Linked DNA regions of Desulfomonile tiedjei DSM 6799. The protein of the gene in region 1 binds, or shares a complex with, the protein of each later gene. Links are inferred from orthologs where the notes say so. Each region holds a gene or a part of one and is shown in the gene's direction. Other genes may lie near its edges. The genes, in order: trxA and DESTI_RS26710.

The links.
Region 2: the proteins of trxA (region 1) and DESTI_RS26710 are in contact, whole or in part, in an NMR structure (PDB 2IPA), measured with the Bacillus subtilis proteins. The link is inferred for Desulfomonile tiedjei DSM 6799 from one-to-one orthologs.

The regions. Positions count from the first base shown.
Region 1 is NC_018025.1:1,975,702-1,991,389, reverse strand. Bases 5,698-8,536 are described here. They hold trxA (thioredoxin), read left to right. Parts: upstream 5,698-6,871; coding sequence 6,872-7,201; downstream 7,202-8,536. Other genes in these bases: DESTI_RS08300 (hypothetical protein), read right to left, coding at 8,352-8,536; trxB (thioredoxin-disulfide reductase), read left to right, coding at 7,201-8,160; DESTI_RS31715 (anti-sigma factor family protein), read left to right, coding at 6,608-6,868; DESTI_RS08320 (RNA polymerase sigma factor), read left to right, coding at 5,996-6,604. Outside these bases: DESTI_RS08350 (MDR/zinc-dependent alcohol dehydrogenase-like family protein), read left to right, coding at 1-320; DESTI_RS08345 (hypothetical protein), read left to right, coding at 962-1,210; DESTI_RS08340 (YheT family hydrolase), read left to right, coding at 1,382-2,293; heat-inducible transcriptional repressor HrcA, read right to left, coding at 2,529-3,572; DESTI_RS08330 (hypothetical protein), read left to right, coding at 3,867-4,613; DESTI_RS08325 (SIR2 family NAD-dependent protein deacylase), read right to left, coding at 4,860-5,669; more of DESTI_RS08300, read right to left, coding at 8,537-8,819; DESTI_RS30675 (Prokaryotic membrane lipoprotein lipid attachment site), read left to right, coding at 9,099-9,239; DESTI_RS08295 (hypothetical protein), read left to right, coding at 9,359-9,802; hisI (phosphoribosyl-AMP cyclohydrolase), read left to right, coding at 9,802-10,176; hisG (ATP phosphoribosyltransferase), read left to right, coding at 10,169-11,047; DESTI_RS08280 (sigma 54-interacting transcriptional regulator), read right to left, coding at 11,595-14,228; tnpA (IS200/IS605 family transposase), read right to left, coding at 14,711-15,160; DESTI_RS08265 (sigma-54-dependent transcriptional regulator), read right to left, coding at 15,418-15,688. UniProt on the Bacillus subtilis protein: Participates in various redox reactions through the reversible oxidation of its active center dithiol to a disulfide and catalyzes dithiol-disulfide exchange reactions.
Region 2 is NC_018025.1:6,203,313-6,219,090, reverse strand. The notes cover bases 8,197-11,125. They hold DESTI_RS26710 (arsenate reductase ArsC), read left to right. Parts: upstream 8,197-9,408; coding sequence 9,409-9,843; downstream 9,844-11,125. Other genes in these bases: DESTI_RS26700 (sigma-54-dependent Fis family transcriptional regulator), read left to right, coding at 10,939-11,125; DESTI_RS26705 (substrate-binding domain-containing protein), read left to right, coding at 10,014-10,952; arsB (ACR3 family arsenite efflux transporter), read left to right, coding at 8,286-9,371; DESTI_RS26720 (ArsR/SmtB family transcription factor), read left to right, coding at 8,197-8,234. Outside these bases: DESTI_RS26775 (efflux RND transporter periplasmic adaptor subunit), read right to left, coding at 1-798; DESTI_RS26770 (MarR family winged helix-turn-helix transcriptional regulator), read right to left, coding at 764-1,264; DESTI_RS31025 (hypothetical protein), read left to right, coding at 1,468-1,623; DESTI_RS26760 (ArsR/SmtB family transcription factor), read left to right, coding at 1,968-2,291; DESTI_RS26755 (permease), read left to right, coding at 2,503-3,903; DESTI_RS26750 (thioredoxin family protein), read left to right, coding at 4,003-4,236; DESTI_RS29535 (thioredoxin family protein), read left to right, coding at 4,339-4,800; DESTI_RS26740 (cytochrome c biogenesis CcdA family protein), read left to right, coding at 4,943-5,653; DESTI_RS26735 (thioredoxin family protein), read left to right, coding at 5,680-6,177; more of DESTI_RS26720, read left to right, coding at 7,842-8,196; more of DESTI_RS26700, read left to right, coding at 11,126-13,134; DESTI_RS26695 (DNA-binding transcriptional response regulator), read left to right, coding at 13,400-13,786; DESTI_RS26690 (4Fe-4S dicluster domain-containing protein), read left to right, coding at 13,864-14,793; nrfD (NrfD/PsrC family molybdoenzyme membrane anchor subunit), read left to right, coding at 14,811-15,778. UniProt on the Bacillus subtilis protein: Catalyzes the reduction of arsenate [As(V)] to arsenite [As(III)]. In vitro, can dephosphorylate para-nitrophenyl phosphate (pNPP).

The DNA.
Region 1 (15,688 bases):
ATGTTGTCGTTGAAGCTTCCGGAAGTCCCGGAGGATGGAAGCTTGCTCTCGATCGAGTGAAACCTCGCGGTACCCTGGTCCTGAAAAGCACGTACCACGGGTCCCTGGAATTCAACACAGCGCCCCTGGTGATCGACGAAATCACCGTTGTCGGATCGAGGTGCGGTCAGCTTGCCCCTGCATTGAGAGTCATGAGCCAGGGCCTCGTGGATCCGACCCCCCTGATAAGCGGAACATTTCTGTTGACTGAGGCGGAAACCGCATTCGTGAAATCGCAGGAACCCTCAAGTATGAAGGTTTTGTTGAAGATTGGTTCCTGATCGGGACTGGTAGTCTGTTGGTAAAAGTCCAATTACGACATGTTCGGGCAATTGCCCGGGGAACGCGAGTAGTGTTTCACCTCTTCGCGACTCTCACAAACCTAATAGTTACGCGGGGTAGAGAAGATCTTCTCCTGTGCTCATGATAACACTGACTTTCAAAATCCCCCCCTTTATTAAGGGGGGATTGGCACGTGCCTTCTTAACCCCCCCTTTTATAAAGAGGGGAGGGGGTAACCATTCAGTTGTAAGCGGGCACTAGCAATTCTGCGCCCTGAAAGGGCGGCCCGATAGTAGCCACGGGTGGTCAACCCGTGGACACCGGCACGCCCACAGGCATGGTTCAACGACCCTGAAAGGGTCGACCAAAAGGCAAGGATTCTCGAATGTCATTGTTAGACCCTTTCAGGGTCCTGAAGACAAAGGACTTGCCGTATCACTTCCGTGGGTTTGCACCCACGGCTACTGTTGAGTAGCCCCTTCGGGGCTATAGAACTCTTTTCCACGCGTAACTGAATGCTTACGGGAGGGGGGATTTTTCCCACGCATAGCTGAATGGATATTGTATGGTTACGATTAAATCAGTTCTGACTTGATTTTTCTTCATTCCATAGATAGAATACCGTCCACGAGGTGTGATAATGAGACGTGCCGTACTTATACTCGTGATTGCGATTTTCGCCGCAGGCTCAACTGTGTGGGCCCAGAATTTTCCCGATCAGCAGTCGAATCAGCCTCAGAGAGTCACGGGTAATACGGCAGCGCAACAAAAAATGTTTTACGGATACATACCTCCTGCCCCCATACGACATACCTGGCCGGGCGGTTACCGCGTTATCTTTCACGAGCTCGGTAATACGCTTATGGAACACATCCTGGGTCACTATTAATCCGATCGTTCGTTTCAAGAATTACATCGGGAAATCTCCTTTTCGCAGGAACGTTCCTTAAATTGCACCTTTGATACGGTATGTTTTTCCAACGGGGGAGAATGCGAAGCCAGAATGCCTGTTGTCTCCAATTCCACCTATACCGCGCCGCTTTTATTCAGGAATGCTCATGTGCAAACAGTATATCCTTCTCTGTTTCGTCGAGTTACCGGTGTTGAATACACCAGGAGAAGGATTACTACGCCCGATGATGATTTCATCGACATCGATATTGCTTCCGTGGGAGCTCGGAAAGCGGGAATAATACTCCACGGCCTGGAAGGGAATTCCGGCAGAAGCTACGTCCTGGGAATGGCACGGGTGCTCACCAGGAACGGCTGGGACGCCATAGCTATGAATTTCCGCGGCTGCAGCGGAGAATCCAACAAGCTTCCCCGGTTTTACCATAGTGGAGATACCGATGACCTGAGCACGGTCTTAACAAATGTGGAAGAGATCGATGCATACGAAGAGCTTGCTCTCATCGGATTCAGCCTGGGAGGCAACCTCATCCTCAAATATCTTGGGGAGCGCGGAACCAATGTTCACGAAACAGTCAAGCGATCGGCGGTCTTTTCCGTACCCTGCGATTTGTGTGCAGGAGCGAGAAAGATCGGTTCTTCGGGCAACCGGCCTTATATGAGTAGATTCCTCCGCATGTTACGAGAAAAGATTCGCGCCAAAATGGCGATCATGCCCGGTCGCATTAACGATAACGGATACGAATCCATCAAAGACTTTGAGGATTTCGACAACCGCTACACTGCACCCTTACACGGATTCAAGGATGCCGAAGATTATTGGCTCCAGTCGTCCTGCAAGCAGTACATTCCTGAAATCAGCGTCCCCACTTTGCTCGTGAATGCGCAGGACGATCCGTTTCTTACCCCGGAATGTTATCCGCTGGAAGAAGCTGCGCGCAACGAAAACTTCTTTTTCGAGATTACGCGGCATGGCGGCCACGTGGGGTTCGTAGCATTCAACGCGTCACGTCAGTATTGGTCGGAATTGCGGACCGCAGCATTCTTGAACGGCAATTCGTGATAAGACGGTATGTACAGGGGAGCGAGAATTGCGTCTCATGATATGGGCAATTGTGGCAGTTGCCAAAATTAGTGACGGCTTGAAGATTAGGAATAATGGTAGGTGCCGTGCCTCAGTGCCGACACATCTTCAACATGACCAATGATATCAATAGAATGGACCGGCAGGGACGCCGGTCCCCACCTGTAGCTTCTATTGAAGATCGGATAAACCTCAAAAATTTTCGGCAATCACTCTATACGTCACTCTCTACAATGCGTTTCACTATTTTCGTGATAATTCTCGCTGTCGCGCTTACAACCGGAACTACCTTCTGGTAGTCCATCCTTTTCGGCCCCACCACGGCAATGCTTCCCAGACACGATTTCTTTGTTCGTATGGGGTAAGCGACGATAGAGCATGTGTCCAGCTCGCCGACTCCGTGCTCTGAACCGATCAGTATCTGAATTCCCTTTGCCTGTAAGGTCTTATCCAAAATTTTTAGAAAATTGCTCTTTTCCTCGAATGCGACCAACACGGCTTTCAGTTTTTCGATATGAGCAAATTCCGGGTCTTCGAGAATGTTGATCTGGCCCTCTATAAATACCTCTCTGGTTGCGCCCACCATTAGAATGGAATGTCCCAAACGAAGAACCTTTGCCAGCATGGCATCGACTCTCGTTCGTTCCAGGTTCAGTTCATTCTCTATGCGCTCCCTGGCTTGCCGCAAGTCCAGATCCTTCAGCATATCGCACAACATGCGGCTGTAACGCTCCAGAGTCTCCTGCTTGATCCCGTCCTCATCGAAAATAATCTTATTGTGAATAATTCCCGCGGTGGATACGAGAACCACCAGAATTTTGTCTTCGGCAACTTTTATGAAATCAATAGATTTGAATGTGTAATCAGCAGGAGGAGAAGCAACAACGCCTGCCTGCCGCGAAAAGCCTGCCAGAACCCCTGAAGACTTCCTCAAGACGTCGCGTATGTCGAGACCGGCATTGCCCAGCAGAGTCTCGATCATGGCTTCTTCTTCGGTTTCCAGTTTTCCCGGTCGCAGCAGGACATCCACGTAGAACCTGTACCCGAGATCGGTTGGAACACGGCCCGCACTCACATGGGGTTGAGTGATAAACCCCGAGTCAGTAAGGTCGCTCATGATATTGCGAATAGAGGCCGCGGATAACCCTATTTCCCGCCTCTTTGAAAGAGTGCGGGAACCTACGGGTTCTCCGGTGGCAACGTATTCGGAAACGATCGCTTTCAGGATCTGCTCCGAACGGTTTTCAAGACGGCCCATGAAATCATCCTCGCTTTTCCACGTTCATACAACATTAGCGTCGCAAAGGGTGTGCGTCAAGGGAAACCACGAGGAAATTCAAACCAGGCGTTGGCAGAGACACCGGATTTGCATCGCGTTTCGCTAGATTCGTGATCCTTGCCAGATTTCCCGTCTCTGACTGTTTTTTCGGGGGATTCGAATGGTTGGGTTATCTACCGGCTTTTTCTTGACAAAAATATTAGGATCATATATAGGTTAGCCAACTTTGCTTATGTAGGTTATAGCAAAAGCACGCTAACGCTTTAAATGAAGATGAAAAAACTACTCATAACAATCTGGCTCACCTTCCTGTGCTTTATGCTCATGGGCAATGTCCACGCCTGGGAAATCCCCCCGTACCTGAGGATCAACTCAGGTGCTCGTATGTGGTTTTCAAATCTCCAGGGCGACTTGATCCAGCCAAACCGTTCCAAAATCGATTTCTCGGATGCGTTGGGACTGAGCACAGAACGGCTGGCCTGGGAAATATTCGGCAGTTTGCGCATTGACAATATCCACGTCTTCAGATTCCGCGCGGAACCGTTCACCAAATATGAGTCCAGCAACGGTTCTTACCAGGCCATTCGGGATTTTCGGTTCGGGTATGATCTGGATTTCTTTATGTCTCCTCAGATCCTTTTCGGCGGCAACATCGAGGTATCGGCTCTGTCGCTGGAAACCAACGTGAGTGATGCGATCGTCGGAGGCATTACCTACAATTACAACGAGAAACGCACTCGCGCTGTTCCTTTGTTAGGGCTTCACGGCACGTTCTTCCCGGTCATGGATTCCATCGCCTTAAGGCCTCAATTTTCAAGTCGATTCGGATGGTGGAATTACGAAAGTCTGGAGTCCTGGGATTGGGAGATTGCAGCAGCGGTAGATATTCCGATAAATCGTCTGTGGACGTGGGGACTCAGCGGAGGATTCAGATTCTGGCACAACAAGATGAAAAGAGAGGTGGATACGGTTGATTTGAACCGCAACGGCTTCTTTCTCGAGACAACTTTGCTCTTCTGAGCCGCCAGCGTATACGCCTTTCCTCGTATCTTCAGCAGACAATGATTATCTTGAGATTTCCCGCTTTTTTCTCTGAAAATAATCGCAGATAACAACCTGAGAGTTTTTCCGGACAACTGCTCAAGGAGAGTCGTCCGGAGTTGCGCATTCTACAATGTATCCGCTGTCCTTCTGGTGCTGTATGCTCTGGAATGAATGATTTCAGCGGTGTCTATCAGCTTAGCGATCCTCTGTCGTAGGATTGCTTCAATTCCTTCCGGATTGCATAGCGCCTTGCTGCAGGATTCTTTCCTGGACGCAGTTGAAAACCCGCGTCAATATCTCACCTGCGCTACCCAGCATGAGTATATCGGTAACCTGTTTGTGCATAGCCGATGGTTCCATATTGATCTCAATGACTTTGGCGGGCGGATACTTGAGCTTTACGGTAAGAGGAATCTGGGCAGCGGGAAACACCTGCAGCGATGTCCCGATTACCAGCAGCACGTCACACTTTTGTGATTGTACCTGAGACATCATGAGCGATTTTGAGCCAATCGGCTCCCCGAAGAAAACTGCATCGGGTTTGAGCAATCCCCCACATCGGGTACATCGGGGCACATCCTCATCGCCATTATCCAGCCTGCTTTCCACATTTGAAATCGGCTCGACCATTTTGCATTTCATGCAGATGGCTCTGAGAAAATTACCATGAAATTCTACGACTTCAACCGAACCGGCTTTCTGGTGCAGGTTGTCCACATTCTGCGTGATAATGCATTTGACGATTCCCATTTGCTCCAGTTTGGCCAAAGCGAAATGCGCGGCATTCGGTTCTGCCGAAGCGAGATCGAAATCACCGGATGCCTTCATTTGAAGGTGCAGACGCCAAAATCGGCCGGGATTCTGCAAGAACCGATCTATGGAGAATTCGCCCGGGTCCACTCGCGACCAAAGTCCGCCCGGACTTCTGAAATCCGGAATTCCCGATTCCGTGCTTATGCCGGCACCAGTGAGCACAACGGCATTGACAGAGGTGGCGAGGCAATCTGCAACTTCCTGTATTATTGTTTCCATAAGAACTCCTTGCACGTAACTTAAATTCAAAAGTCAATCACGTGCGATGAGATAGTTTTTATTCTTTTTTGAAAAAATCCGTTTCCCGATAATACGCGGAAAACCCCGTTCAAACGGCACTCGGACCATGAGAATACTGTTTCCACGTTATCAGATTTTTGTACCTGTTGGAAGTATACTGTTGGATGCATTCGCGTTATCACAATACGGATTCTCTTGAAGGAAGGCTTCAGCAGAGATGGTTACCCCTTGACACAGGCGCGAGGTCAAGATTATGTTCAAAAGATAAGTAAAGAATTTGTGTCCGTTCCGGATAGGAACAAGAAATGCCTATGTACGAAGATCGGGAAACAATAGAAAAAGTTCTGAACGGCGATTACGATGCTTTTGAGGGGCTGGTGGAAAAATACCAGGCCAGAATATACCGACATTTGAAAAAAATGGTAAAAGACGGCCATCTGGCTCAAGATCTGCTCCAGGAAACTTTTCTCAGCGCCTACAAAGGATTACCCGGGTTCACGGGGTCGTCGTCGTTTTCCACCTGGCTTTTCAGGATAGCTACAAATACGGCTTTAATGTATCTTAGGAAAAACAGGCCGGACAGTATCGAATATGACGATGAAATTCGTAATCAATCGAATTCTCCTCTCCCTCCGATTTCTTCGGAATTCGTAAACACGCCACTCGAAATTCTTCTTTCGAATGAAGGCAGAAAGAAAATTGAAGAAGCAATTGACGAACTTCCAGCACTGTATCGATCGGTGATTGTCCTCAGAGACGTTGAGGGATTCTCTCTCGAGGAAGTGTCAAAAATCATGGATTCTTCCATCGCTGCCATAAAATCTCGACTGCATCGTGCAAGGAATTCGGTTCGGGAAACCTTGACTTCATATTATATGGAGAGAAACCTTTCCTCGGACCGACGAGAGGCCTAAATTATGAAAACCTGCAAAGAGTTTTGCGATTGCATATCTGACTATTTGGATGGAGATATGAGCGAGGATATGTGCAGATTGCTGGAAGACCATCTTGACAGGTGTCCTCCTTGCCAGCTCATGTATCAATCTCTTGCCACCACTGTTGAGATTTGTTCCAAATCGATGCCGGCGGAAATACCGGATGACGTGAGGGAAAATCTAAGACGTTTCCTGAGGGAACATTGCGGGCAAGATTCATGTGAACCTAAGAAAGGAGTTTGATAAATGTCGGATAACCCGAACCTTCTCAATGTCTCGGATGGCGATTTCGATCAGGAAATCCTTAAATCGGAAGTTCCTGCACTCGTGGATTTCTGGGCTGCCTGGTGCGGTCCCTGCCGTACCGTAGGGCCCGTTGTCGAAGAATTGGCAACGGAGTATGCGGGAAAAATCAAAGTTGCAAAGCTCAATGTGGATGAAAACAAAGACACTCCCATGAAATATGGGGTCAGAGGTATACCTACACTCATGCTGTTCCATAATGGTCAGGTAGTGGACCAGATCGTGGGGGCTGTCCCCAAAAGCCGCATCAAGGAGTTACTCGACAAGGTCTGATGCCCATGACAACAGAACTTATTATCTTGGGTGGCGGGCCGGCTGGATTAACGGCCGGCATTTACAGCACTCGGGCGCGTATTTCGACTATGCTGCTGGAAAAAGGAATTCCCGGCGGCCAGATGACTGCCACCGAGTATGTGGACAATTATCCGGGATTTCCAGAGCCTATCCTCGGAATGGATCTGTCCAAGAAAATGGAAGCGCAAGCTGTCAAGTTCGGGCTCGATATTCGGTATGGAGACGTCAAATCGGTTCTCCAGGTGGATGATGGATTTTCCATTATCACCGATTCCGATGAGACGTTCCATTGTCGGGCTGTGATTGCGGCTACCGGCGCGTCTCCTATGAAGCTTGGTATTCCTGGTGAATTGGAACTGGCGGGCCGCGGAGTGAGTTATTGTGCCGTCTGCGACGGGCCCTTCTTCCGCGAAACAGAGCTCGCAGTCGTAGGAGGCGGAGATTCCGCGGTAGAAGAAGCTGTGTACCTTACCCGTTTCGCTTCCAAGGTTCACCTTATCCACCGCAGAGATCAGTTGCGGGCCTGCCATGAAATTCAGGAAAAAGCGTTCAGCGAACCTAAGATCTTGGTGCATTGGAATACGATTCCCGTTGAGATTCTCGGAAATAAAGAAGTCACCGGCATCAGATTACGGTCCGCCTCGGACCAGACAGAGTCGGTGTTGCCGATCTCGGGCGTATTCTTCTATGTAGGTCTCAATCCTAATAGCTCCGCGTACGCCAACCTTGTAGAGACCGATCAAAGGGGATTTATCGTCACGGATGAACGCATGGTCACATCTGTTCCCGGATTTTTCGCGGCAGGGGACGTGAGGTCAAAAATACTCAGGCAGATCAGCACCGCAATAGGAGATGGAGCAATAGCAGCTTATAGTGCTCAGCACTATTTGGAACATGGCGCCTCATCCCTTCGCAGAACCAGTAATCGCGCTTCATAAATCTTCCAACGGCTTTTGCTGTTTTTGATTATTTCGGAGAGCCTCGGCTGAGTTTGCACCGCAAGATCTGAAAGTCAGTTATGGAAAAAAGAAGAGCACGAATGTTCGTGCTCTTTTATTATATCCATACCCTATTTCAGCAGAAAAGATTCAAAAAGAAGCTAGCACGTATATGCAAACCCGAGCAATTCTCAGGGATCCATCCGTTCAGGTCCCCAGTACCAGAAGGGGTCGGGGTTGAAATAGTCCGTGTAACCGAATGCCATGTTTCTTGTCCCGTATTCCGGTTCCACAGTCGGTCCGTACTCGGGTTTCCAGAAGGTCGCCATCTCCAGCGCGCCTGTTGTCATCCTGCGGAATGCCTTGAGTGTTCCGGAGAATGTACCTGCGATAAACCCGTTGAATGATCCGGCAAGCCATCCCTGAAGCCCATTGTCGTACGCACCGTGATAACCGCCCTGAATGGCTTCATTTGAGGGATTGACCAGCAGTTCGTAAGGGGCAGTGAATATATTGGTCAGGCCTCTGCCGAATTTCCACGCGGGCAGGCTGCGATCGAATTTCTGCAGATCGTCAAAATCGGTTTCAAAAGCCCACGTCGCCGATACCATTGCCAGGGCTATGAGCACGGCCGCGTGCATAATCAGCATTTTCTTCATAGTTGCATCCTCCACATCGGAACGCCGTTTGCCTTTATTGCTCCGGAATATTCTCATTCAGTACGAATCGTTTGTTGCCGAACGTACGCTTACTCTGGGCCGATCCTATCACAGTGAATCGCAAAAAGCAATAAAAAGATCCTTATTTCAATTTGGTGAATATTTTATCTAGAAATCACTTTCATTAAATATCACGCTTGCCCTGGAACAAATACGGATGTATCATGAATTCCCTTGCTTTCCGGGCTATACCGGGAATGACGCTCCACGAGGAATCACATGAAAAAATGGCTCGTTCTTGCCCTTGCACTGATCATGATTTCCGGCTGTTCCACAAAAAAGATATGGAAGTGGATTGACGAAATGGAATGGGAGAGAGACGATCAGACCATACGGATTATGGACTTCTTGCCGAAATAACTTATACTTCGTTCTTATTCCCCCATCCTGTCACTGGTTGCATCAGTCGATTCACCGGACAATTAAGGGTACTGACTCCGGTGTTTGCCGGATCGTTGAAGTTGTTCAGGAGGTTTCTCATGGAGTATAAAATCGATAGATCCCTTCTCGAGGCCAAATCTACCGAAGAGATTCTCAGAATTCTGCGAACAGAACGCGATGACTATGCTCCGGAAGCTATTACGATATTCGAGGAAATCCTTTCCCAACGCGGAGTTTCCGTGAAGAGCGGAGTTCAACACGCCCGTTCGGCAAAAACAGATTCGTCAGCCCCTGCGCATACGTGGGGATATGATCGGATTCGCAATTCCATGATGGATCAGGCTCGACCACCAGCAGAGAAAGGGGCCGAAAACGTGCTTGTCAACAATCCTTCAGATGCGGTTCGCCTGCTCAATCAGCTTCTCGATGGGGTGCTGAACGGGACCGTCGATCCCAAGGTCGCGGAAGTATCCACACAGCTTGTCATGGCGATTCTTCGCGCAATGGAACAGGAGTTCATGACCGAGTCTGAGGAGGAATAATGGGGAATCCCCAACAATTTAAGGATATATCGCAGGTCGATTTTGCAAAAGGAAACGGGCTCGTTCCGGCCATAGCCCAGGATGTCCGTACGGGCAAAGTGCTCATGATGGCGTACATGAACAGGGAAGCACTGGAAACCACCTTGAAAGAAGGCCGCGCTTGCTATTGGAGCCGCTCCAGGAAAGAGCTATGGCGGAAAGGCGACACTTCAGGCGACATTCAGATCGTGAAAGACGTGCTTGTGGACTGTGATTTGGATACGATACTGTTGCTTGTGGAACAGCAGGGAGATGGCGCATGCCACACAAAAAAGTGGAGTTGTTTTTTTCGGAGATTCACACGAGAAGGAGATTTGCAGGAGATAGATGAATAAGGAAGCTTTGAAACTGGTTATTCCCAAAGGTAGTCTGGAACAGGCAACGATAGATCTATTCAAACGAGCCGGTTGGAACATTTCCATTTCCCCGCGTAACTATTTTCCCACGGTTGACGACGACGAAATAGTAATGGCGCGTCTCCGGGCCCAGGAGATTTCCCGATACGTGGAAGCCGGGACCTTCGATGCTGGGCTCACCGGTAAGGACTGGATACTGGAAAACGGATCGGATGTGCAGGTAATAGACGATCTCGTGTATTCAAAAGTGTCGCAGAATCCTGCCCGATGGGTTCTTGCCGTGGACGGCGAATCCGATTATCACACGCCGGAGGATCTTGCCGGGAAGAAGATAGCCACTGAATTACTACGGTTCACCACACGATTCTTCGCTGACCGGGGAGTCCCCGTGGAAGTGGAGTTTTCCTGGGGCAGCACTGAAGCAAAAGTAAAAGAAGGCGTGGTGGATGCCATCGTTGATGTCACCGAAACCGGAAGCACGCTGAGGGCGAACGGTCTTCGGATTATCCACAATCTGTTGACCACGAATACCCAATTCATCTGCAATCCGAGGTCTTACAAGGACCCCTTCAAGCGCGAGAAGATCGAGCAGATTCATATGCTGCTCCAGGCTGCTCTTGAAGCCCGCAAAATGGTTGGCTTAAAGATGAATGTCTCCAAGGAGAACCTCGACATGATCGTGGGTCTTCTCCCGTCGCTGGACGCTCCAACTGTTGCAGGCCTGTACAAATCCGACTGGTTTGCAGTGGAATCCGTGGTGTCGGAAGAAGTGGTGAGATCCCTCATCCCCAAGCTGCTCAAAGCCGGCGCACGAGGAATTATCGAGTATTCTTTGAATAAGGTGCTATAGCCAATCGGATTTACAGCAATTGCCAGAATTAATGTCCGATTGAGGATAGGAGTATTGGTGGGTGCCGTGCCTCCGTGCCGGCACATCTTCAATATAATCAATGATATCGAATAGAATGGACCGACAGGGAGAAGAAAGTGTCTCAAAATTTACAGATGGACAAGAAATCGTGCCACGATTCACCTTCTTTGTAGGGGTAGGTCTCGTGCCTGCCCTCCCGCAATGACCGGCACGGAGGCCGGTCACTACCGGGCACCCACGAGGGGCGCCCCTACAATCAGGCCGAGAAGATGATGGGGAATTCGTGCTACGATCTGGGATAAATTTTGAATTTTGAGACAGTTTCGAGATGCCGATCCCCACTAACATCTTGTATTGGAGCGTGGGATAAACGTCAGAATTTTCAATCGCTCTAGTTGCTGATCAAATGGTTCACATAGGATGCTGATGAGTGTGAGCGAACCGCATCATTCGAGTGATTTCGCGACCGATGCGGTTCGCTGACGCTCACCGGCATCCTACACCAGCAAGAATTCAGAAATCGGGACTAATAGAAGAAGTCCTCAATGGCCCGCAGAAGCACAAGAGAGAGACCCAGGGCTACTATCCCATGCGGAATGAACTCCCCGAGGGAATCCTTCAAGGTCCCCTGCCTGCCTCGGCTCACGCGATACGCCACAGCGAGCGATCCTGCGGTTCCGGTCCAGATCAACAATTCTTGAAAAAAGTGCGTCCATGAGGGCGGGACTTCAATCACCAGTTGATGGAACACTTCGAACTGGAACATCTGCCATAGTACAAGTGGAAAGTGCACGCCCAAGTTGATCAGATAGTACAGGTGAAAAGCCATGTATCCCGTAAGCACCAAAGGCAGCAGCGCCAGTCCGTATCGAGCAAAGTTCTCTTTGAGGTCGTCCGCGGAAATGCGGCTGGAGACTGCCGCAGCAGCCAGCACGAGTAGATTCGTGCAGGCCAGCATCCCTATGAAGAAGATCGTGAATCCGACGATCTCCGGCATTCCGGGTACGTTCGCTGTGAACCAGGAATGTACGTTCTTGTGCAAGAGATCGCTGAGCAATCCGCCAAGCATTCCGATAACCAGAAAGGCCGTTATGACGAAAGCGTGCCGGATTTCCCAGATCTCCCTGCCCGGAATGCGCAAATTGATATTGATCGCACCGTGAGGGCAATTCTTGTAGCAGGACAAACACAGCTTACAGAACCGGTTGCTCCTGAGGGTCGGAACCATTTGCCCGAAGGGACAGCCCTCGTGATCGGCAGTGCCGGTGTAGCATTCGTTCGAGGTGCACTGGGAGCCGCACACATTGCGGTCCGCCCGGAGTTCGATGGGCGACACTTTGGCGAAGACTCCCATCATTCCGCCCAGAGGACACATGTACCTGCACCAGGATTGGCGTTCAAAGAGTACCGACACAATTATTGCCATCCCGAAAATCACCAGCAGGAGCAATCCCGTGTTCAGGGGTGAGTTCCTGATATCCGTCGCTGTCTCCAGCCATATGATGAACAGTGCGGAACCTGCCACAATGACATCGCTGTGATTCTTGAGAAATGGAGGGAACGGAATGTCGAACGACACGAGCCGCTTTGCCAGACTGCTCACAGTTCCCATGGGACATATTGCGCACCAGAATCGAGCCCACAAAAAGGCGCCGAAGATCATCATGGGCCAACCCACAGCCCAACTGAACAGTCCGCCGAGATTCTTTGACGGATCTGCAGGTCCCAGGAAGAGCAAGATCAGAAGAATAAAGAAGAACGGCATGGCGGCGCTTTGAAATATGGCGGGGAACAAGGGGCTTCGCAGGGCTGAAGCTAGGGTCGAGATGCGCAGCAGGTTGACTTTGCCGCGGTCCTCGATTTTGCGGACGTCGAAATAGATATCCTGAGGTCTCAGCACCCCATTTTCGCTGAGGAGAACCGCCCGTTTCAGCGTAGTAGCCAATTCCCTGTCGTTTCCCGGCCACGAATAGCTCACCAGCGATTTCAGCGTTTCCTTTGAAAGCTGGGGCACCTCCTTGTGGAGTTCCTGGCAGTACTGATTGAGATAATGCTGAGCCAGAGTCGGAATTTCCTTGCGACGCTTTCGTAACGGCGGAATATCGAGGGAATTCCCCAGGAGCCAATGCAGCAGCGGATGCTTTTCCTCGGAAATCTCATGCCGTTCCAGATTGGTGGTCCCGATCAGGCGAAAATCCAGGGCATATTCCGCTTCTCCTCCAATCCTTTTGAAACTCCCTGTCTGAAGCGTCTTAAGGAGTTCTCTCTGCACTGGGGTGGTTAACTGTTCGACGCTCCGCACGAGCAGCGTGCCTTCTTCAGTGAGTTCCAGGTATCCGGGAGTCTCGGACCGCGACCTGCCTAAGGAATTGGTTTCCGAGCCGAAGAACAGTTTCATCTGTTCGCTCGTGGGATTTCTCGGACTGTCGGGGAGTTCGGAGGCATCCAAAACAGATGAACCTTGAACCGGTCTCAAGAGATCGAGGCAGAGGAAAATGCGTTTGTGATGGGTGCTGAGATCGTATAAGGCATGCGCCACAAATTCTTTGCCAACTCCCGTTTCACCGGTCACCAGGACCGGCTTGCGGGATTCTGCAAGTTCCTCAAGACGTTTGCTGGTTCTCCGGAGGACTGTTTGACTGACGAAGAAGTCCGGGAACAGGTGCTCCTGACGGCTGATGAGCTGCTGTAAGGCCCTCTTTTTACGGATATTCCGATACACGCTGCCGTCGAGCCGGATCACCTTTCGCGCGAGATTTTTCAGCACAGTAACTGCTGCTGCAGGATTATCCTGGAGTATGCGATCGAATTCTGCGGACGGCAATTCCAGGAGAGTACACGGTTCCTGTGCCACCACTTCGGACTGGACCGGCGCGGGGCGTCCGATGAGATGACTGATCTCACCGATCATGTCTCCGGGTTGTATTGTCTCCACGGCAATATCCTGTCCAGCTTCTTCTCGCACTGTGATCAGCGCTCGACCCGAGATCAGGAAACGGATGGTATCTCCCGGGTCACCGGCCTCGGCAATAACGGCATCTCTCGGGTATTTCTTCAGTGAGCTTTTTTGCAGTATGGATTCCCGCAACGAAGCATCGAGTCCTCGAAATGGATCGACAGGGAGGTCGGAAAAGGCTATGTCTTGAAGGAAGGGTGCCATGTAATACTTTACACTCTAATTACCGCCACACAATAACGGCTTGGTCCCTGAAAGGGTCCACCATTGGGTGCATCTGAATTCGAGTTAGACGATGGTGGATCCCGCCAGGGTCCTCACCGCCTGATTTTGCTGCAATCCTTTCCATGGGTTGCACCCAATGGCTACCCTTTGGATCGCCCCCTTTGGGGCTCCGGCCAACACGTCCCAGCCAGGATGGCGCTAAAAGCTGAGCTAGATGAACAATCCGTTTCCGTTTATCTTGCAATCGACAACACTAAGCATCCCGAGGTGAAGCTCTGGGACATCGTCCCCCTCAAACTGATTTTCGCGTAACCTGCTCTCTCCCCAAAACGGTTTTGAGCGCTTTACAGACTCTGATCGTCCTATAGGGACGAACCAGTGTAGCCACGGGTGCAAACCCGTGGTCAAATGGCATAACAACGTAAGAAACCGGACCCTGAAGGGGTCAACCTACAGGTGCCCTATTTCAGAAGATACTTCTCGTCAAACTGAATGCCTGCTTCATTCAGAAGATTCCTCAATTCTTCTCCAAAAGAGAGGGCCTTATGGTGCTGTTCTTGGTTCTTGATATAAAGAATCAGTCGTTCCTTATCCTTCTCTGAATGGGTGAAGGCGCCGTATCCGGCTTGCCAGCCAGAAAACTCCGTGAAAATTCGGTTTGTTTTGATCCAATTAGATGAAGACACTTTAATTTCCCGGATCAAATTTGATAGCGCCTGGGTTGGATGCAGACGGATCAGGATGTGTATATGGTCCAAGGTTCCATTCACACGGTATAAATGGCAGTCTCTGAATCGGATAATACCCCAGATATATCGAAACATGGCCTCTCTCTCTGTGGCGACCAGTACCGGTGCCCTGCCCTTTGTCGAGAAGACGATGTGATACAAAATTTGGGTGTACGTCGACATTGCTACAACGTCCCGAAGTATGACCCCTCCAGGGTCTTGACTATAGTTCCGTCACGATCCTTTCCGTGGGTTCGCACCCACGGCTACTTTTGGGTCGCCCCCGCCGGGGCTCCCGAAACTATTTTAACTCGAAAGAGTCGGACGATGGAGCTAAGGGAAAATCCTTTATATAAAAGAGTTCCCACAGAAAACCCTTCCATCATCAGCCATATCTAACGTAATGGAATGCTCCGCACGTCTGGCTCCCTGCAAACAACTTACTCACTCCTGATGGCGGTTTCGATCTTGATGCCGTATTTCTCAATACGTGCAAGAAGCGTGGGTCTGGACAACCCCAGAAGCTTTGCCGCCTGGGATCGATTCCCACTGGTGAGATTCAAGGCTTCAGTGATAAGCAATTCAGCGAACTTATCGATGAGATCGTTGAACGTCTTTTCACCGCCGCCCAAAGCCAGGACTTTTCGAACCCAATCCCGTATAGGCTCGTCTTCGGAACTCTGTATCGGCTCACGTCGTGCAGTCTCCCCC
Region 2 (15,778 bases), 4.2 Mb from region 1 along the record:
TACCACTTGTCCGACGTCAGCTGGTCTTTCCATGATGACGCCGTCCGCATCAGCCCTGAGAACGGCATAGCCCACCTGGTTTTCCATTTGCCTGGAGTATGCAATGGCGGAATTCAGTTGTGCGGTTGTTGCGTCTGCTGCTGATTTGGCATGGTCGTATTGCTGTACGGATACGGCTTCTATGGTGACCAGAGCACGTTGGCGACGTTCATCGGAGACAGCGCGGTTATTCTGGGCACGGGCCGCTTCCTCATTTGCACGGGCTGCATTGACGGCAAGTTGCAGGTCTGTCGGATCAAGCCGCATCAAAGTCTGTCCCCGTTTGACATGATCTCCGGCCTTGACGAGTTTCTCTATGATTTTGCCCGAAACGCGAAAACCTAGATCGCTTTCCGTTCGAGCGTGAATCACACCGGTATATTCCGCGACGCCACCTTGTGCGGAAATAACGGTAAAGGAACGAACCAGGCGGGGAGATGCCGACTCGACAGGCATTTGTTTTTCTCTTCCATTTCCTAGTACAGCACCGCAGACAATGAAGCCCAATGCTCCTATGAGGAGCAATATGCGATACCTGTGCGACAAGCCGGCAAACTTCTTCAATAGTATTTTTGTCATATACATGCTGGATTCCTCAATTGATTTTACGATCCGCAACGGAAACAAATAGCCTCGTCTATGGATCTTGATTTCGATCCCGGACTTGGTTGCAGGAAATCCTACCGAATACTGGTCCAACTGCTCCCGAAGGTCGAAATAGACTTTACCGGCCATGGCTTTCTCCATTTTCTGAGCCATGAGTGCGTACGCACCTTTTGCTGCAAAAAAAATGCGCCACCTCGTGAAGACCGGAGAGAAGATTTCTCCAGTGCTCCCCACCCAGGGCCTCTTCGACATCACCCTGAACCTTACGCCAGACAGGGAATGCGTCCTTGAGCAAACGCTCTCCTTCCAGGGAAATGCCAATCCTGTGTTCTCTCTTGTCGCCGCTCTCTTCTATCAGCACCAGGCCCCTGTCATGAAGGATCTTGAGATTGCGGGTGAGGGAAGTTCGGTCCATTCCCAGGGTCCACGCCAATTTCGAAAGCGGTTGGTTGGGCTCAGAATAGATGGCCATCAGCACGGACAACTGAGTAGCCTTCACTCCAAAATCGCGAAGGGCTTCGTCGAATTTCCTGGTAATGAGGCGGGACGCTCGTCTCAGATTGAAACTCGCGCACCGTCTGACTATGTCCTTCACGTGTCCTCGTTTTTCCTTATCCATTGTTCATGCCCTCATATTCTCTATAGGTGTATATGCACATTAATTGCAAGCCTGTCAAGAAAAGCCTGTCAAGAAAAAACTTCTTAGCCCGTCGCAAACGCAACTTCTCAATAAGTCCGGGTACTTCTTTGGTAATAAGGCAAGGTCGTCACGGGGTCTTTCAGGCAGGGGTATCCCTGGAACCGACAGGCTAGGTGTGATGCTTGATCGATGGTGCCGGCCTGCTTGCCCTTGACCCCACTGTCCTTCTCAAGTGCGGAAGGCTTGATCTTGGGCTTTGGCTTCTGAGCCCTCAACCGGGCTATCTCGTCTCTCAGTTCCTGAATCTGCTCCTGCTGGAACCGGATAATCTCCAATAGACTATAGTTTTGCCATTTCGATGTTACGAAAAAGAACTGGACAAGAAAGGATTATAAAAATAAGGCGTTACTCCAGCACAATAAACCAAAAAGGGGTAACGCCTATGACCAAGCGCAATTTACCACAACCGTTCGGCATTGAGGATATAAATTTTCGGAGTTGTTTCACTGCTCCAAGTCTTAGGCATTTTGCTCTTCTGATCGTAGGCACAAAAGTTCAGCGACCCCCGTGGGACTACTCCTGACTTAACTTCCCAACAAAACAGCGAACAACCCGTAAAAACCACTTGACAGGAAGGCGTTCATATTCTAGTATTTAACCAATTGGCAAAATGGAGAAACAAATGAACCTGAACGAAAAAGAAAGGCTGCGATTAAAGGCCGAGGTATTCAAGGCCATGGGGCACCCCATCCGCTTGGGAATCATTGAGTTCCTCCAACAGGGCGAGATGTGCGTCTGTGACATAGTGGCTCATGTGGGCACAGAGATTTCCAATGTCTCCAAGCACCTCTCTCTTCTGAAAAAAACCGGCCTGGTTGCGGATCGCCGAGACGGGCTCAAGATAATGTACAGATTGACCATGCCGTGTGCTCTGGATTTCGCCCGCTGTGTTGAGGGGGTAGTTATCAAAAGGCTTGAAGAGCAGCGAGCTGTCATGGTGGCTTGATTTCCAGAACATCAGGAATCTCGTGATCCTAGAGGTTAATGGGGTGCGTGAAAGGATTTGGCTCTATTATTTGAGTGTTTTGTCAAATAGTCAACCGTCAGACAGGGCCAGTTCCCTTAATCCTGAAAGTGGAAGGTAATTCAAAGCATTCGTTCACCAAGATCGTGCTCCAAAAGAGGAGCCGAACACGGATATTCTAACAGAGGTAAACATGGCGCCGGAAAAGAAGTTCCAGACAGTAGATGCACAGGTAGCTAGCCCCTCTCGCTCGTTAGTGGAAATTGTGAGAGAAAGCCATTTGTTGTCCTATTGGCAAGATGAGTGGAAGCCTCTGGCCCTCATTATTGGGGTATTCTTGGCCTGCTACTACATACCGGTAGGAAATGCGCGTTTCGATAATGCCGTTATGGAAGCGTTCCACCTCGTCAAATGGTATGCACAGGAACACGTGTTGCTTTGTCTTGTCCCCGCTTTTTTCATAGCCGGGGCAATAGGCGTTTTTGTGAGCCAGGAAGGAGTGATGAAATACTTGGGGCCCACGGCTTCCAAATGGGTCGCTTATCCTGTTGCTTCTGTTTCCGGCACAGTACTTGCCGTCTGTTCTTGCACAATTCTTCCCCTTTTCGCTGGAATCTGGACGCGGGGAGCGGGGCTGGGGCCCGCGTCTGCGTTTCTTTATTCGGGCCCCGCTATAAACGTGCTGGCGATTATCCTTTCTGCTCGAATCCTCGGGTTGGAAATCGGCATAGCTCGTGCTGTGGGAGCTGTTACTTTTAGCGTAGTAATTGGACTCTTGATGCATCTGATCTTCCGCAAAGAAGAAGAGGCTCGAACCGAAGCCACGTTGGCAGCCATGGCCGGGATAAAACATGAAGTTCGACCTCTATGGCAGACCACCATTTATTTCGCTCTCATGGTCGGAGTTCTCGTATTCGCCAACTGGGGGAAGCCCGATGTGGAAAGTGGCCTCTGGTACACGATTTACTCATCTAAATGGATCATTTCCGGCCTACTCGGACTGGGTTTTGCTATTGCCTTAGTCGTATGGTTCGGGTTACCTGCCTGGAAAATGGCGATTTCCGGTGTGATAGTATCAATTTTGGCAACGATCTTCTCACATGACCCACTTGTTCCATTTACCGCCGGTGTTATAGCGCTTTCGGTTATGACCACCACTTCAGAAGGCGAGACTCAGGACTGGTTCAATGAGTCCTGGGGTTTTGCAAAACAGATAATGCCATTGTTGCTTTTGGGAGTGCTCGTGGCAGGTCTGTTGTTGGGGCGCCCGGATAAGGAAGGCCTCATTCCGAATGCGTGGATTGCATGGGCTCTCGGTGGAAACTCGATCTGGTCTAACGCCCTGGCGTCCGTGGCGGGTGCGTTCATGTACTTTGCCACTCTAACCGAGGTTCCAATCGTGCAAGGTCTCATCGGCAGTGGAATGGGCAAAGGCCCCGCCTTGGCTCTTCTGCTCGCCGGTCCTGCACTTTCACTACCAAGTATGCTGGTTATAAATAGCGTGATGGGTTTCAGAAAGACAGTGGTGTTTGTTGTCCTTGTGTGCACGCTATCTACTGCCGCGGGCATGATCTTCGGAGCTATTGTCGATTGATTCGTGGAGAAACTTCAGGTTGATTCCTTGAGTGACAAAGCTGAGGAAAACAAAAGTAAATCGCCTGTCAATGGCGACTCGGATAAAAAGGAGAATGTGATGAAAGTAGAAATCTTAGGCGTAGGATGTGCTAAATGTACCAAGCTGTACGAGGCAGTCACCGAACTGGTGAAGAAGAATAGTATTGATGCCGAAGTGGTCAAGGTTGAGGACTTGAAGGTATTCGGCCAGTACGGGGTGTTCATGACACCTGCTCTTGTCGTGGACGGACAAGTAAAAGTAGCCGGTAAAGTGCCCAAGGATTCAGAAATATTGAAATGGCTTTCCGCTTGAGCAACTCCTCAGAGCGACCGTGGAACCTTTCGAGTCCACCCAACAGAAATGGTCATGCTATGGACCCTATACAATACTGTAATATGGAAAGAGGTTTAAGTAATGAAGAAGTCTTGTGTTGTTGTAGTCTTGGGCATAATGATGGCTCTGGCGTCAATGTTTTCGACCGGCCATGCTGCCGATCCTAAAATCGATCTGAAAGCATTGACCGCAAAACGTGTGCCCATTCTGTTGGAGTTCGGGCGTGGTTGGTGCATTCCCTGTAAATACATGAAACCCATACTCGAGGAGATGGCAAAGGCATATGCAGGAAAAGCAATTGTCACAACCGTGGATATGGACGTGAACAAAGATTTGGTAAGAAGTTTCAACATCCGTATGATGCCGACTCAGGTCTTCCTCATGCCGGACGGAAGAGAATTTTTCAGGAATGAGGGAACTTTTGAACGTGAACAAATAGCGAAAGTCTTTCAAGACATGGGCGTTGGAGTTCCTGGACAGCAGGGAGTTCTACCTCCTCCGATTCCTCAATCCATGGCGCCACAAGGCCAAGGGTCCAGATAGAAGTTAACGGGCATAGAGAGAAATTCCTGATTACGACTATGCAGCCCGGATCTAGGATCTCTACAAAAGATCAACTATTAACATACTCCAATCTTGCATCACAAAAGTGAGCAAGATGAACAATTATCCTAGGAGACAAATTATGGAGTCATTGTTCGCGGTCGTTCAGCAGTGGGTTTCTTCTGGAAGCATTTGGTTGGCCGCCGGTGGATCGTTTATTGGTGGAGCGCTCACTGCGATGAATCCCTGTGTACTAGTGATGGTACCCTTGCTGATCGGTTTCATCGGGGGAATGGGCGAGGATATGACTGCCAGGAAATCATTCTTGTTTACACTGGTGTTTATCTTAGGCTTTAGCGTGGAGTTGGCCGTACTGTTCAGCGTGGGGTTGGCTGCCGCGCCGTTTCTGCAATCCGAGTACATGGTTTATGTAGTGGCAGCGATCTGTGTTCTGCTGGGGCTACATTTCATGGATATCTTTCACATACAACTTCCCATTTCCCAGGATAAGTTGCCCAAGTACACAGGTTACCTGGGAGCGGCCTTGTTTGGCTTTATGTTCGGTCTCGTGTCCCTTCCATGCACAGGTCCGGCTCTCCTCCTGATCGTTAGTGTCATCCCTGTTAAGGGAGCATTCTTTGGCGGCGTGATGATGCTCTTCTATGGTATCGGCCACTGTCTGCTGATCCTTGCAGTCGGAACATCTGCAGGAGCAGCAAAGCATCTCATCAGTTCAGCGAAAATGCATGCCGCCAATCTGGTACTCAAGAAGGCGGCAGGAGCACTTCTAGCAGGTGTGGGCATTTACATCGCAATAGGAGCTCTTTTTCCCGGGATCGGATTCGCATTCTAGATTTTGGTAGAAAAGGATTTGGCAGAATGGCTGATGATGGTAGGCAGATTTGGATCGGCGAAGACAAGATCCATATCAGGGGACTGGATAAGGCAATTGAGGAAATTGCCCGGACTCACTCGGGGAGCACTGACCGGGAAATCCAGGATGCTCTTCTGGAAAGACTGTCAGAGAAGAATTATATGGCGAGTTGCGCAATAAAAGAATATGGCGAGGCATTCCTCAGGGAGTTCAAGAGATTCCTGGGTCAACCATGTACGGAGACTTCGAGAACATCATTGCGCATTGAGGTTCTCGGTCCAGGATGCTCCCAGTGTAATCGTCTGGAACAAATCGTAAAGCAAGTGTTGGACGAGATGGCATTGCCTGCATCGTTGGAGCACATTGCAGACATGAAAGAAATGGCAAAGTACGGCCTCGTGCGAACGCCTGCGCTTGTTATCAATGAAAAGGTAGTTGCAATGGGCTCCGTTCCTCCAGTTAAGAAAATCAGAGAATGGCTCACGCAATCAAAAAGGACCTAATCCGCATCATATTTCCATTGGATCGCGAGTCGCCAGACCCCATAATGGTCAGAAGAGGCAAAATTATGACGGTGAGTCGCAGTCTTCAGAGACGAGCCGGACCCACAATTTGCATGCTGACGGTCGGTATTTTCCTGTTTGTGGCCGCGTTTGCGCGGGGAGAATCTCCTAAACAGGCTTCCTCCCTGGCGGAACTCGTGGCCATGTTCGATTCATCCGGATGTAGGGAATGTCATGAGAAGATTTACGAGCAGTGGGAGAAGTCTCACCACGCCAGGCCCCTGATGGGAATGGAAAACTGGATATTTATGGCTCCTTACTTGAAGAGAGGACCTCTGGCCGTTAAGGCCGGAGAGAAGGCAACAAAGGCAAATTTTCCATGTTTCAAGTGTCATCTCCCTCAGGTTAATTATGCTACGGATGAAGTGGCTGCCGAGATAGCCGAAGCCATTCTGAAAGATGACAAATCCACCATCCGAAAGCTGAATATCGGTTGTCTGGTGTGTCACAATGCAAAGGCCATTGTTCACGGACGAGCTGAGAAAGATGTAATCTACGGGAACAAAGATATTCCCGATCATCAGGGACACGTGGTCAAGAAGAGCCCTTTGATGAAGGATTCTCTGATGTGCGGTCAATGCCACGGATTAGGTCCAAACCTGGAATTCGAAACCCCCGTACAATGCGCCACGCTCTATGGCAGCTATCTTCATGCTTACATTCCCTGTGGCGGAACGCAAACATGTCAGGGATGCCATATGAAAAATGCCGATCATTACATGCCTCCCGATTTCAACAGAAGAGATGAATTGTCCGCTCGTTTGCGGGAGTCTTTGCCCTTGGAGGTTCAGACTCTGGCCTACACTTTTCAGCCTGTGGAAGACAAGTTGTTCCCAATGGTGATTGTGAAAACCAAAATTACGAGCAAAGCAGGTCACCGCATTCCCGATGGCTGACCCTCGAAGACTCAAGTGGTCCTGGATGTGACCGCAAAAGACCCCGACGGCAAGAAGATTTTTCAGACGTCCAGAATTTACGCTGCCCAGGCGACGGATTCACGCTCTACCCAAACCGCTTTGGGACCCGACAAAAAACTTGGCTTGATACGCGATACCAGTATCCAACCATTTGCTCCAAAAGAAGAGACTGTCGAGATACCGTTACCAGCGGAAATTAGAGATGCAGTAATAGAAATAAACCTCAGCTACCGTCCACGGCCTGGCAACGTGTTCCCCATTCACAACGTGCTGAGAAAGGTTAATTTAGACAGAACAAAATAAGAACCTCTATCGACAGGAATGAAAAACCGTCCAAGAGAGACAAAAAAAGACACCTGTTGTAAGACGGCCTACCTTAGAGAGCTCGAACGGAGAGAGGTCGGTCGCCAGATCAGTGAAGCTGGGCAGAAAGGCAATGGTTACAAGAAGGTCAGGCTTAACCTGATCCCGATAACAGCGAGTTGTATTGTTCCATTTTCTGAGATCGTGCAATAGTCTGCACGTGACTTTCGTATGACATCCATGATGCGGTCTGACCATCAGGTGAATGTGAAGCGGACAGTGTTGAGTCTGTCTCGGGCCGAATGATCCGAATCGTCCTTGACAAAGGCTACCAGGATGCTATTTTGGTTATATTTCGACATGTGACGAAATATAGGAAAATTCATGCGAGAGTTCATGGACATCGTGAAGGCACTTGCAGACGAGAACAGAGTTCGAGCCCTTTTGTCGCTCCGAGAGGGCGAACTCTGTGTCTGTCAGATCATCGAATTGCTCAACCTGGCTCCTTCTACCGTTTCAAAGCATATGTCAGTCCTGAAGCAGGCAAGGCTCGTTGAAGCGACCAAGAGAGGTCGATGGATCTATTACAGGCTCCCCAATGAGGCAGAAGCTTCGCGACTCGTTGCAAACGCTGTTTCTTTCGTTTTCGGATCAGTCTCAGAGAGCCCAAGCGTTTTGCAGGATGTCGAACGACTTCGTACGGTTCTCCAAGAGCTCCCCCACGAGCTTTGTACACAGCAAGGACGTAGACGAAATCTCCGGAACGGTGGTCGATAGTCTTGGCCCCGGATCGGATCATGGGGCTCGAACTTGGGAAGGAAATCAGAAATGCATACTCAGAAGCGGCTTTCTTTATTGGATAGGTACTTAACTCTCATCATATTCGTCGCGATGGCACTTGGCGTAGGAATCGGCTATGCCGCCCCATCGGTAACGAAATTCATCGCCGGCATGCAAATAGGTACTACATCCATCCCCATTGCCGTGGGGTTGATCCTGATGATGTATCCGCCGTTGGCAAAAGTTAAATACGAGGAGATGGGCAGCGTATTTCGTGACTGGAAAGTCCTTACCCTTTCTTCGGTTCAGAACTGGGTCGTCGGTCCAATCCTGATGTTTTTTCTGGCGATAGTGTTATTACCGGATCGTCCGGAATATATGATCGGGCTAATCCTGATAGGTTTGGCTCGTTGCATAGCTATGGTGATCGTATGGAACGAGCTGGCGGAAGGTGACACCGAATACTGTGCCGGTTTGGTAGCATTCAACAGCATCTTTCAAGTTGTCTTTTTCAGTGTGTACGCATGGTTCTTCATTACTGTACTCCCGCCGCTGTTCGGTCTCAGTGGAAGTGTAGTACAAGTCACCATGAAGGAAATCGCCCAGAGCGTATTCATCTACCTTGGCATTCCGTTTATCGGCGGCTTGATTACACGCTTCGTCATGTTGAAGCTCAAAGGAAAGGTCTGGTATGAAAAATCTTTCATTCCAACGATAAGTCCGATCACGCTCATAGCTTTGTTATTCACAATCGTTGTCATGTTCAGTCTGAAGGGCAATTTGATCGTCACGATTCCTCTGGACGTGGTGAGGATTGCAGTCCCGCTATGCATTTATTTCGTGGTCATGTTTCTCATAAGCTTTTGGATGGGATTCAAGATCAGTGGTGATTATCGCAAAACCGTCACCTTGTCGTTTACTGCTGCAAGCAATAATTTCGAGCTGGCCATTGCGGTCGCAATAGCCGTTTTCGGTATCAATTCGGGAGAAGCATTTGCCACGGTGATCGGTCCTCTTGTCGAGGTGCCGGTACTTATCAGTCTCGTGAATGTGGCTTTCAAATTCCGAGAAAAATACTTTGTGCCCCTCGCGGAAATGCAAGTCTCCGACGAACGGACTCAAATGACACGATAGGATTGTCCGCAGCGTTAGGAAATTGTGGAGTAATAGTATGGAAAAAATCAAAGTCATGTTCCTCTGTACACATAATTCCGCCAGGAGCCAGATCGCAGAAGCTTTTCTGAGAAAATACGCAGGTGATCGGTTTGAGGTTTACAGCGCGGGTCTGGAGCCTACCGGACTGCATCCCTTGGCTAAGGCAGTCATGGAAGAATTAGGCTTTGACATGAGTAGCCATCAGTCCAAAGATCTGAACCAGTTTCTTGGAAGAAGCCATTTCGGGTATTTAATAACAGTATGTGCAAGGGCCGAGGCAACATGTCCGATTTTCCCAGGTGCGAGCATCAGGCTTCATTGGCCTTTCGAAGATCCGAGTGCCTTTGAAGGTCTCAACGAAGATAAATTGGCCAAATTCAGGGAAATTAGGGATAAAATAGATCTGAAGATCCGGTCGTGGCTCAAGGAGGTTCAGCCGAGGGAAGACTAACAGTGAAATAGCCGGAGTCATACGACAGCTTGTAAATATTTGCACTCTCGGTTATGGATTCGGCCAATATATTAGTTTCACCGGTGTTATCGACATGATCAACTAAGGCCAAAGAGATGGTCATTCCAGACATTGACTCTGACTTCTCTGTTCGGTTTTGCAGATGGCAGATGCTGTACACGATCGTCATCCTGACAATCCTTGCCATTTATGGCTGTAAAAGCGATGATGATTACCGCCAGGTCGATTTCGGAAAAACCATACAGGTTTCCCGACCCGAACCGCATTCGCCTGACCACAAAGGGCTGAGAATCGCCATAGCAGCCATGGTATCGCCGAAAGAGACGTTCGTTCATTACAGAGAATTACTCGAATATTTGGGAGAGAAGCTGAATCAAGAAGTCGAACTCGTCCAGCGGAAGACATACGGCGAGATTAATGAACTCCTTGGGAAAGGTGAGATCGACCTCGCCTTCCTTTGCTCAGGCCCTTATGCGACCGAAAGGGACAAGTATGGTTTCGAGCTATTAGCAACCCCAGAAATTAATGGAAGCCACTTTTACCAGGCTTACTTGATAGTCAACGAGAAAAGTCGGTTCAACAATTTGGAGGATTTGCGAGGGAGGGTTTTTGCCTTTACTGACCCGGATTCCAATACTGGCAAATTGGTCCCTACCGATTGGCTAATGCAAATTGGAGAGCGTCCGGAGAATTTCTTTAAGCAATCGATCTATACATACAGTCACGACAATTCCATTGTGGCAGTGGCAAAAGGCATGGTAGACGGAGCGTCAGTGGATGGTTTGATATGGGACTTTTATGCTCAGCGCAATCCATCGATCACGAACTCGACCAGAGTGATACGGAAATCCGACCCTTACGGCATCCCACCTCTGGTAGCATCCAAGACATTAGGAACGGCGGCTAAAGCATCAATCAGCGAACTGCTCTTCTCGATGCATCAGGATGCCAAAGGCAGGAAGATCCTCGATCAGCTTATGATCGACCGTTTCATAGATCCTCAGGACGAGTGGTACGACAGCATCAGGAATATGTCGCGAAAAGCTGTCCGCGGTATTGGAGGCATCCGTGAGCATGAAAAGCCTTAGAAGCAAACTGCTCGTAGCTGTCTTTGCCCTCGTAGTGGGAAGCGGTCTGATCATCTCGCTGCTGGTAACGCAACGCTACAGTGAAAGTCTCCGGACGGCGATTACTGCACAAGCCGAAAACCTCGCCCATGCCGTCGCCCTTGAGGCAACAGACAAGATCCTGATCAATGACTTGATTGCATTGCAAAAGATGTTAGAGCACCAAATGCGGAGCAACCCGTCTCTTGCCTATCTTTTCGTCTATAGAGACGGCCGAATCCTTGCGCACACTTTTTCCAAAGGTGTTCCAGCTCAACTGATTGACGCAAACCGATTGCTTTCCCAGGACGAAGGACATCTGCAGCGAATAGCCTCCTCGGAAGGCGAACACTATCTGGATATTGCTTGGCCGATCTTTTCGGGCGGCGCCGGCGTGCTTCGTCTGGGTTTTTCCGAGAAACCTTTTGAAGAACAGGTAAAGAAACTCTGGATACAAATCAGCCTGGTCACCCTCGGGATACTGTTGCTTGCAGTAATGGGCAGTCTGATCTTCGTGCGTAGGATTACTTTGCCTCTTTCGGAACTCGCCCGAGCTACACAGAGATTGGATGAAGGGGAGCTTGATATTGCAGTCGATATAAAAGGCGCTGATGAAGTTGGGAGGTTGGCTTCTTCTTTCAACCAGATGGTCACACGTCTGAAAGACTACACGCTGCGTCTCGAGCAGAAAGCAAAGGAATTAGAACGGAGCCACAATCAGACGCGGACTTTCTGTGAAATCGTTCGCGAAATTGGCGCCTTACCAACACTTAATGAAATCGGTCCGGCTCTCATAAAGAGATTTCAGAGGATACTCATTTGCAGGCACATGGTCTTACTCATGTTAGACGAAGACAAGACTACCCTCTTCCTGGTTTCAGAAAATGATTTTAAGACTATCAATGACCCTAAAATAATCCAGAGTGCTATAGAGACTATCCAGGGCACCGATGGCCGGATCCTATGTGCTCACTCTCTTTTTCATACTCCTGTTGTGCCGGAATCTTTCCAGTTGTTCCCTCAGCAAGCCCTCGTCCCTCTCCTCGGAGATTCCCCAGTCATAGGGGGGCTCGTTGTTGCGTGCCCGGAAAATTGCACGTGCGATCTGAAAGACATAGATTTAGCGGCTTTGATCCTCGCTCAGTCTGCTGGGGTACTAAATCGGGCAATAGTCCACACACTTTCTGAGAGCGAATTTCGTGCACGGATCGAGACAACCGCTGAATTCTGCGGCATTATCGGGAAGGACCCGAAAATGCAAGTGGTTTACCGGCTGATTCAGGATATAGCCCCAACTGATGCCACAGTTCTTGTTCAAGGTGAAAGCGGCACAGGAAAAGAACTGGTGGCTCGAGCGATACACCAGCAAAGTGAAAGAAGGCACAACAGCTTCGTTGTGATCAACTGCTCCGCATATCCTGAAACTCTTCTGGAAAGCGAGTTGTTCGGACATGAGAAAGGCGCTTTTACCGGAGCCATTCGACAGAGAGCCGGGCGTTTCGAGCAAGCGGATGGAGGCACCGTTTTCTTGGACGAAATTGGCGAGATTCCGCCTTCCAGCCAAATAAAGCTATTAAGAGTTCTCCAGACACAGAGTTTCGAGCGGTTGGGCGGTGAACGAACCATCAAAGTCGATGTGAGAGTTATTGCCGCCACCAATAAAGATCTCATCCAGGAAGTCCGAAAGGGAAATTTCCGCGAAGACCTTTATTATCGGTTGAATGTCATCCCAATTGTTCTGCCTCCCCTTTCTCAACGCCCCAATGATATTCCCCTTCTTGCTAAAGCCTTTCTGAAGAGATTTGCTGCAGAACAGCAAAAGATGATTCCGGACTTCAGCCCCGAATCCATGCGAATGCTTCTGAGCTATGAATGGCCTGGAAACGTCCGAGAACTCGAGAACTCGGTGGAACACGCAGTTGTCCTTTGCAAAGGATCCCGAATAGAGACTTCAGATCTTCCCATAGTGCTTCGCAATCGACAAAGATCGACATCTCCAAAGGATCTGCCCCTTATCATGGAAAGCGAACGCGCAGTGATTGAGCAAGCGCTGGCAGAGAGTAACTGGGACAAGAAAAAAGCCGCCCGCACTCTTGGCATTGGACGAACCACGCTTTACTCCAAGTTGAGAAAATACCGTATTGCTAAACCTACTCTGCAATAAATCCGACTGTTCGGCTGATATTTGTGCCCAACTACGGAACGCCTTACTGAACTGATATCACTTCATTATTTCCACATAGTCCAATTGTGTTCCGATTCGGAACACGCTCTGCAAGACTCTCATTTTATCCTGAGAGAAAATTCATACCAGGCTGGTCGGCTTTCCCAACAATACCATTAAGATAGAGACCTGCACAGGAATCCAACCGACACTATTGCATTGGCATTTCTTTCGCAAAGGAATCTCACCGAAAGGGAGCTTCATCTTGAACCCGGCAGTCATTTTGTTTCAGTCCGGCAAAGAAGATATGACCGAGCTTACTGAGGCCTTCTCAGCAGGCCACGTCAAGATCCTTCGGTGCCGCTCTTTGGCGGAATTGCATGCTCTCTGTCAGGAAAACGATCGTTGCGCAGTCGTGCTGGACTTGGACAACGCAATGATATCCAACCGTGTGCTTAAGGATCTCAAGACGAAGCACCCTTTCATCCAGATGATCGGAATTTCTGATCGGTCTTTTCATCCCGAACTGAAAGAATCTATGCAGTCATATCTTTACGCCTGTGTTTCCAAACCTGTTGACTTGGAGGAAATCATGTATCTCGTGCAAAGCATCTTTCGTGATCTTGCCGGTTGCAAACGAAACAAGATCTGACCGCTGGCTCACTTTGTATGATTTCAAGAAATCATTGTTCGCAGATGTATTCACTCAATAACTGAGGAGATGTGCCGATGAGCGAACCCAAAAGCAAGATGGAACGCAGGGAATTTCTCCTTGCGGGAGGGTTGGTCGGAGCGGGAACCGCTATTGGGGCGATTGCTGTCGTGAAAGACAGATTGCCTTCCGCTCCGCAGGACCCCACCGGAGAGAAAACCGTTCGTGACCTGAACGTGCTCAAGAACCTGAAGCAACAGCAGTACGAAGACGAGCATGTACGCATGCAGCGGGAATTGGTGAAAGCCATGGCAAAACCAGTGGAAAAACGCCATTGGGTAATGGTTATCGATACCCGTAAATGCGTCGGCTGTCATGCTTGCACCATCGGCTGCGTGGCTGAGAACAAATTGCCACCCGGCGTTGTGTATCGGCCTGTGGTCATCAGCGAAACCGGAGAATATCCGAACGTGCAGATCCGTTTCCTCCCGCGTCCTTGTATGCAGTGTGACAATCCCTCATGTGTCCCTGTGTGCCCGGTCAAAGCCACCTGGAAAAGGCCGGACGGAGTGGTCGCAATAGATTACGACAAGTGTATCGGATGCAGATACTGTCTGAATGCCTGCCCCTATGGAGCGAGGACTTCGGATTTTGGAAGGTACTATTCTGCGGAAGCCGCTGTTGGGGCACCTTCAGGGAAGGATCGTCCAATTGACGGCTCTGCTGCTGCGCAGTGGGAACATGAACCGAATAACGAATATGCCAAAAGCTGGAACCGCAAAGACCACAGTTCCCCCGTTGGCAACGCCCGAAAATGCCACTTTTGTCTTCACCGGCTTGAGGTCGGCCAATTACCGATGTGTGTGACCACATGTATCGGTAGAGCAACATATTTCGGGGATTCGAACGATCCCGACAGTCTGGTTTCCACTCTCATCATCAAGAATAACTCCCAAGCGCTTCTTGCCCATCTCGGTAACAAACCGCAATGTTACTACCTCGTGTGAAAGGAGAGTAAAGCGCCATGGCTAATATGACACTATCCACCCGAGATTCGGGACACGGTGCTTCCGCCTCTCCGTGGAAAGCAGTTCTGTGGGTAATCTGGCTGATCCTCATGGTCACCGGCCTAATCGGCGTGTTCCAGCGCTTCGGGTCAGGCCACCTCGCAGCAGGCTACGGATCGTACGTTCCCTGGGGGTTGTGGATCGGACTCTACTTCCTTGGCGTAGGCATTTCAGGTGGCTCGTTCATAATCGGAGCAGTGGGCTATATTTTCGGAGTGCCCGGTTTCAGCAGACCGTCTGAATTGCGCATTGCTATTGTACTGAGCCTCGCAGCATTGATACCAGCTTTCATCGGTGTCGCGCTCGATCTCGGACGCACGGAGCGACTGATCAAGGTACTTACTTCACCCACGTTCACCAGCATGATGGCGTTCAATGCATGGATGTACAACATCTTCATAGTGGTTGCTGCAGTTAGTTGGCTGCTGACATTTAAAGTGAATTCCTCATGGCTAAAACCCTTGCTGATATTCGGCGCATTCCTGTCCATATTGTTCCCCAGTCAAAGCGGGGTGTTCTTTGAAGCCGTGAGGACCAATGAATTCTGGCACAGCCCCATTTTGTCAGTACTGTTTCTTGCCTCCGCAATTGCTCTTGGTGCGGCTGGACTCATCCTGGTGAGAGCGTTGCTTTGGCATGAATCCGCCAGTCGAAGTGCTTACGATAATGCTGTACGATGGCTGCGGACTGTAGCCATTGTCGCGATACTGGTCTATCTCGCATTTGAATTTGCGGAGTTTTCCATTGTCCTTTGGAATCCGGGACAGCATTCACCTAGCGTTGATTTCTTGCTATTCGGCGATTACCGGCAAGTCTTCTGGATCCTTCATCTACTGGTTGGAGCACTCATCCCTTTGGCACTCTTTGCTACAAATCACAGAGGCCTTTGGGTGATCGGTGCACTTCTCACGGGACTGGGATTTGC